Regions from separate parts of the Bacillus sp. Bwzl_19 genome, predicted to be linked through region 2. Evidence: riboswitches for the same ligand, from Rfam matches in the RefSeq annotation. Region 2 holds a riboswitch; the other holds the start of a gene.
What was found. A riboswitch is a leader RNA that binds a small molecule or an ion and turns the genes downstream of it on or off. The one in region 2 is predicted to bind S-adenosylmethionine.

Region 1 (3,415 bases), 1.5 Mb from region 2:
CGACTTTTTTCACTTCAGCGTCAAGCGTGCTCGGTTCAGGAACGAATTGGAAAGACATATATTGCTGTAAAGAAGCTGTATCAAGATCAATACCGTTTTGAGCGGCCATTAAACTTTTTCTTTCAGAAGCAAAATACACTTTGTCCCCGATGGTTGTGTAATACAGCGGTTTAATTCCGAACGGGTCTCTCGCGCCGTACATGACACGGTCAGCTTTGTTCCAGATTAAAAACGCAAACATTCCGCGAAGCTTTGAAGCAGCTTCTTCTTTATAATGGCGGTATGTCGCAAGGAGCACCTCGGTATCGGAATCTGTATTGAACTTGTAGCCTTTCGCTTCAAGCTCTTCTCTCAATTCAATGTAGTTATAGATTTCGCCGTTAAAAATGATCCAATATTTTTCGTCTTCATATGATAAAGGCTGTCCGCCGTTTTCTACGTCAATAATACTGAGCCGTCTGAAGCCGAAACCGACGTGCTCGTCATGATAATACCCATCGCTGTCAGGACCGCGGTGAACGATCATTTGATTCATTTGTTTGATTAGCTCTTCTTGATCTGCGGTTTGAGTTAATGGATGCTTATTAAAAACACCGACAAATCCACACATAGTATAGCCTCCATAAGTGTAATTTTCTAATTGGACCCCCTTTTTATAGACGCTTTGTTACGCCATTGGTTTCACGCTATGTAAAAAATCAGCATGGCAGCATCTGCAAAAAGGGAAAGCCGCTTAAGTAAGCGGCTATAAAATTATTCTCCTAGTGCTTCTTTGCGAAGCGCATCCGCCTTGTCAGTACGCTCCCAAGGAAGATCCACATCATGGCGTCCGAAGTGGCCGTAAGCAGCAGTCTGCTTATAGATCGGGCGGCGCAAATCAAGCATTTTAATAATGCCGGCAGGTCTCAGGTCGAAGTTATTCCGTACGACTTCGATCAGTTTCTCTTCAGAAGCTTTTCCTGTATCAAACGTATTGATGGAAATAGAAACAGGCTGTGCCACGCCGATTGCGTATGCAAGCTGCACTTCACAAGAATCAGCAAGGCCTGCTGCCACGATGTTTTTCGCTACGTATCTCGCAGCGTATGCCGCTGAACGGTCTACCTTCGTCGCATCCTTACCGGAGAACGCGCCGCCGCCGTGGCGTGCATATCCGCCGTATGTGTCAACGATGATTTTACGGCCTGTAAGCCCCGCATCACCTTGCGGACCGCCGATTACGAAACGTCCCGTAGGGTTGATGAAGTATTTTGTCTCTTCATCGATCAGTTCCTCAGGCACGACAGGGTTAATGACATGCTCTTTCAGATTGCGCTGAATCTGCTCAAGCGTAATTTCCGGATGGTGCTGAGTTGAGATGACGATCGCATCGATGCGGACAGGTTTGTTGTTTTCATCATATTCAACGGTAACTTGCGTTTTTCCGTCAGGGCGAAGGTACGGAAGAATGTCTTCTTTGCGGACTTCGCTCAGACGGCGGGCTAATTTATGCGCCAGTGAGATCGGAAGCGGCATAAGCTCTTTCGTTTCGTTACACGCATAACCGAACATCAGACCTTGGTCCCCCGCTCCGATCGCTTCGATTTCAGCGTCGCTCATTGTGCCTTCACGCGCTTCAAGAGCCTGATCGACACCCATCGCGATATCCGCAGACTGTTCATCAATTGATGTTAAAACAGCGCAAGTCTCCGCATCAAATCCGTATTTAGCCCGTGTGTAGCCGATTTCTTTAATCGTTTCACGGACTGTTTTCGGAATGTCAACGTATGTTGATGTTGTAATCTCTCCGCTTACCAGCACAAGACCTGTTGTTACAGACGTTTCGCAGGCTACGCGCGCGTTCGGGTCATTTTTTAAAATCTCATCTAAGATACTGTCAGAAATTTGGTCACAGATTTTATCCGGATGACCCTCGGTAACAGATTCAGATGTAAATAGTCGACGGTTTTTACTCATTTACTTTTCCTCCTGAAAAAAGATCTTTTGCAAGACCTTTTCATATGATACGGAACTCGCTCCCTCTTAATACAATGTCATACTATATCAGAGAATGTTAATTGGCATATTTTATGAAATAAAAAAACCTTTTCCACTCGAGGAAAGGGTTTGGTCTGTGTGCCTTTCACTCTTATCGCTCAAGGAAATATTAAACCTTGCATCAGGTTAGCACCTTGGTTTCCCACAGTGTTTTCACCTGCTTTTTTACAGAGAAACCGGTTGCTGGGCTTCATCGGGCCTGTCCCTCCGCCAGCTCGGGATAAGAGTATCCGCTCAATGAAATATCTTATCGTAAAAGGGCGGAAAGTGTCAATATGAATTAAAGCGATTACGCGCCTTTATTTCGGGAAGCAATGGAAAAAACACAAACAAAAAATAATAAATAGTATAGACTATTTTTATATATATGTTATACTAATTCCACATTCAGCGAAATACAAATAAACCGGCAAAGGAAGGTTTTTATGAAATTAGTTGATTTAACCGCAGATCTTCAAGCGTTACTCGCAAGTCCGAATGTGCATCATAATTTATCAGCTCCAAAACTTACTGAAAAAGTGATCAGCCGAAATGAAGGAACGCTGACATCAACAGGCGCCGTACGCGCCACTACCGGCGCATATACGGGCCGATCACCTAAAGATAAATTTATCGTTCGTGAAAAAAGCACAGAAAATCAAATTGATTGGGGCGCGGTGAACCAGCCCATTTCTGAAGAAGCGTTTGAAAAGCTGTACGCCAAAGTCGTCAGCTACTTAAAACAGAGAGATGAACTGTTTGTTTTTGAAGGATTCGCAGGCGCAGATGAAAAATACAGACTGCCGATTACAGTCGTAAATGAATTTGCGTGGCATAATTTATTCGCGCGCCAGCTGTTTATCAGACCGGAGACGAATGAAAAAGATCCGCAAGCACAGCCGTTTACCATTCTTTCAGCTCCGCATTTTAAAGCTGATCCGGAAACGGACGGCACGCATTCTGAAACATTTATTATTGTATCCTTCGAAAAGCGCGTCATTTTAATCGGCGGCACCGAGTACGCCGGAGAAATGAAAAAATCAATATTCTCGATTATGAACTTTCTGCTCCCGCAGCAGGATATTCTGCCGATGCACTGCTCAGCCAACGTCGGTGAAAAAGGCGATGTCGCCCTGTTTTTCGGTCTTTCCGGCACTGGGAAAACGACGCTTTCAGCCGATGCGGACCGGAAACTGATCGGCGATGACGAGCACGGCTGGTCTGATTCCGGCGTTTTTAACATTGAAGGCGGATGTTACGCTAAATGTATAAATCTGAGCGAAGAAAAAGAACCGCAGATTTTTCACGCGATCCGCTTCGGGTCTGTTCTTGAGAATGTTGTGCTTGATGAGAAAACGGGTGAGGCGGATTACGACAATTCCTTCTACACGGAAAACAC
Region 2 (3,415 bases):
ATAAAAAAACACTCCTGTCATATCAACAGGAGTGTTTTTGATTTTATAGTTTTTGTTTCTTTACCATTTCCAGATGGGGAATGCCCGCATCTAGAAATTCTTCGCCAGACGTGACTCGGTATCCTTGTTTTTCGTAAAACGGAACCGCCTGTGTCTGCGCATGTAAGATAAAGCTGTCGGCGCCCTTGGCTTCCGCCGCTTTTTCAAGCGCCCGCATAATGATGGCGCCTACACCGAGAGAGCGATGGCTTTTCATCACGCAGATGCGCTCTAATTTTCCATGACCGTCTTTCAAGCGCCATCTGCCGGCTCCGACCGGCTGGCCGCCGTCATATACGACAATATGCTCTGACGTGTCTTCGAATTGATCAATTTCTTCTTCTTCCGGAACGTGCTGCTCTTTAACAAAGACCTCTTTTCTGACGAAAAAAGCGTCGTTCAGCTGTTTTTCCGTTTTTGCAATGATGGCTTCCAAACAGTTATTCTCCCTTGCCTAATAAAAATGTTTCGTACACAGTCCATGAGCCGTTATCCAGCTGGTAGAGCAAGTGAAAACGGTCGATGACTTCTTCGTGGGAAATGTCCAGCATTTTCAGCTGCCCGAGTACGTCGGAATGTTCATCTGACGACAGCTTCTGGCCGACTGTGACATGCGGAACGAAGCTGTATTCCGGCTCTCCGGATAATGCTCCTGAGTAGCATTTCTCACTCAGCGTTTTTAATTCCTCCGTCGGCTCCGCTTTCATGTATATCACATTATTTACAGGAGAAAACGAGCTGTATTTTGTGATTTTCAGAACGAGCGGGTGCGACTCTTTCGCCGTCTGTCTCAGCTGTGATACGACCTGCTCGATTTCCTGTTCTGTCGCTTCAAACGGATCTCTTACCGTCAGGTGCGGCGGTATGAGCGCGTAGCTCGGGTCGTAGCGTTTCCGGTACGAATTTGCGAGATCCTGTAATTTTTTTGATGGAAATAAAACAATACCGTATTTCATGAAAGTTCCCTCCTTAAATGAATGGTTACAGCATTTTTTTCAGCGCCGGCGTTATGAGCGGCTGCCAGTAAGTCCACTTATGATCCCCGTCGAAGGTTTCATACGTGTATTCAGACTGTTTGCTTTCCAGCAGCTGTTTGAGCTCTTCGTTCGGCGCGGTGAAATCAAGAACCTGGCCGTCCGTTGTGTGAACGTCGGTTTCTTTTTCTCCGATTTGATGATAAACGGAAATCTGTTTGAGATCCTCCGACTCCCGGACGGCATCCAGGACGTGCCCGTCAACATACGGAGACTGCATGATGACGTTTCCGAACATGTTCGGATAGTCAATCGCCGTCATGAGCGAAACGGTTCCGCCGAGGGAATCCCCGATCATCGTGCGGCCGTATCCGACTTGATAAGTCGGGTATTCTTTGTCGATAAAAGGAACGAGCTCATTTGCGATAAACCGTTTATATGAGGCGAACTTAGAGCCTTCGGGATGGTATGTGTCTCTTCGCTCCCGCACATTTTTATAGGGGACGCCGATAATGATGCAGCGGTCAATTTCCCCCTTTGACATGAGCTCTTCCGCCTGCCGCCCGATTTTCCCTAATCTGAAGTAATCATGGCCGTCCTGGGCGATGACCGTATGATATTTATACAGGGGGGAGTAGGTGTTTGGCAGGTAGACCAGAACGGTCATTTCTTCTTCAAGCTCACGGGAGAAAAGTTTTTTCTCATGAATGATTCCGTTTTTCGGTGCCACTTCGCATTCCTCCAGGCCGCTTCTTGTCTTAATGGTTTTTCCCTATTGTACCATGAATTATTAGAAATTTCTTTCTTCAGATGCACTTCTTGAGAGAGTTCAGAAAATCAAAAAGTTGTTGAAATTCATTTTATAGTGAGTTAATATAGAACAATCAGAAAATACAAAACAATATTCTTATCACGAGAGGTGGAGGGACTGGCCCTTTGAAACCTCAGCAACCGGTTTGCTTTGCCGCAGGAAGGCAAAGTGCCAAGGTGCTAAATCCAGCAAGCGATTCACATGCTTGGAAGATAAGAGGAAGAGAAAAGCTCCTTCTTCTTATGAAGAGGGAGCTTTTTTATTTTTGAAAAAGGATGGTGCCTGCTGATGATGCAGCATGTTGAAACAAAATTAGCCCAAATCGGAAATAGAAGCGAAGAAGCAACGGGAACGGTCAGTCCGCCGATTTATCTGTCCACCGCTTACCGCCATAGAGGAATAGGAGAATCTACAGGCTTTGATTACGTGCGCACGAAAAACCCGACTCGCCAGCTCGTTGAAGACGCCATCGCCGTGTTGGAGAACGGTGCGAGAGGCTTTGCTTTCAGCTCGGGAATGGCAGCCATTCAAACCATTATGGCTTTATTTAAAAGCGGGGATGAATTGATTGTATCCTCCGATTTATACGGAGGCACTTACCGTTTGTTTGAAAATGAGTGGAGAAAATACGGGTTAAGCTTTATTTATGATGATTTCAGTGATGAAGACTGTTTACGCTCCAAAATAACGGAAAACACGAAAGCTGTATTTGTTGAAACGCCGACAAATCCGTTAATGCAGGAGGCGGACATAGAAAAAATCGCTCGGATTACGAAAGAAGCCGGCCTGCTTTTGATTGTGGATAATACGTTTTACACCCCGGTGCTCCAGCGTCCGCTTGAACTGGGAGCCGACATCGTCATTCACAGCGCCACAAAATATTTAGCCGGGCACAATGATCTCCTTGCCGGTCTGGCTGTCGTAAAGGATGAAGAGCTCGGCGACGTCATGTTTAATCACCAAAATGCGATCGGCGCCGTTCTCCCGCCGTTCGATTCGTGGCTTTTAATGAGAGGGATGAAAACACTCGGACTCAGGATGCGCCGTCATGAAGAAAACGCCCGTGAACTTGCGGAATTTTTAGAAAAAGAAGAGGAAATCGCCGATGTGTTATATCCCGGAAAAGGCGGAATGCTGTCTTTCCGGCTGCAAAAAGAGGAATGGGTCAATCCGTTTTTAAAGGCGCTGAAAACGATCTGTTTTGCAGAAAGTCTCGGAGGGGTGGAAAGCTTTATTACATACCCCGCGACACAGACGCACATGGACATTCCGGAAGATATCCGCATCGCAAACGGCGTCTGCAACCGTCTGCTGAGATTTTCAGTGGGAATTGAATATGCAGAAGATTTGAAGCGGGATGTAAAGCAGGCATTACAGCAAGTAAGAGAGGGGGCCGTGTCGCATGAGTAATCACAATTGGACGCTGGAAACCAAGCTTGTGCACAATCCATTTAAAACAGACGCAGCCACCGGAGCCGTCAGCGTGCCGATCCAGCATGCTTCCACATTCCATCAGTCATCATTTGAGGAGTTCGGGACATATGATTACAGCCGTTCCGGCACACCGACAAGAACAGCGCTTGAAGAAACA

Region 1: another riboswitch for S-adenosylmethionine. It lies ahead of metK (methionine adenosyltransferase); the one in region 2 lies ahead of ACW5MY_RS06185 (methionine biosynthesis PLP-dependent protein).

Annotation. Positions count from the first base shown of each region.
Region 1 is NZ_CM142729.1:2,639,641-2,643,055, forward strand. It holds gene asnB (asparagine synthase (glutamine-hydrolyzing)) at 1-610, opposite strand, end outside; gene metK (methionine adenosyltransferase) at 754-1,956, opposite strand; SAM riboswitch class I at 2,126-2,264, opposite strand; gene pckA (phosphoenolpyruvate carboxykinase (ATP)) at 2,463-3,415, shown strand, end outside.
Region 2 is NZ_CM142729.1:1,173,653-1,177,067, forward strand. It holds gene ACW5MY_RS06170 (GNAT family N-acetyltransferase) at 44-475, opposite strand; gene ACW5MY_RS06175 (YjcG family protein) at 480-995, opposite strand; gene ACW5MY_RS06180 (esterase family protein) at 1,021-1,743, opposite strand; SAM riboswitch class I at 1,918-2,043, shown strand; gene ACW5MY_RS06185 (methionine biosynthesis PLP-dependent protein) at 2,113-3,234, shown strand; gene metC (cystathionine beta-lyase) at 3,227-3,415, shown strand, end outside.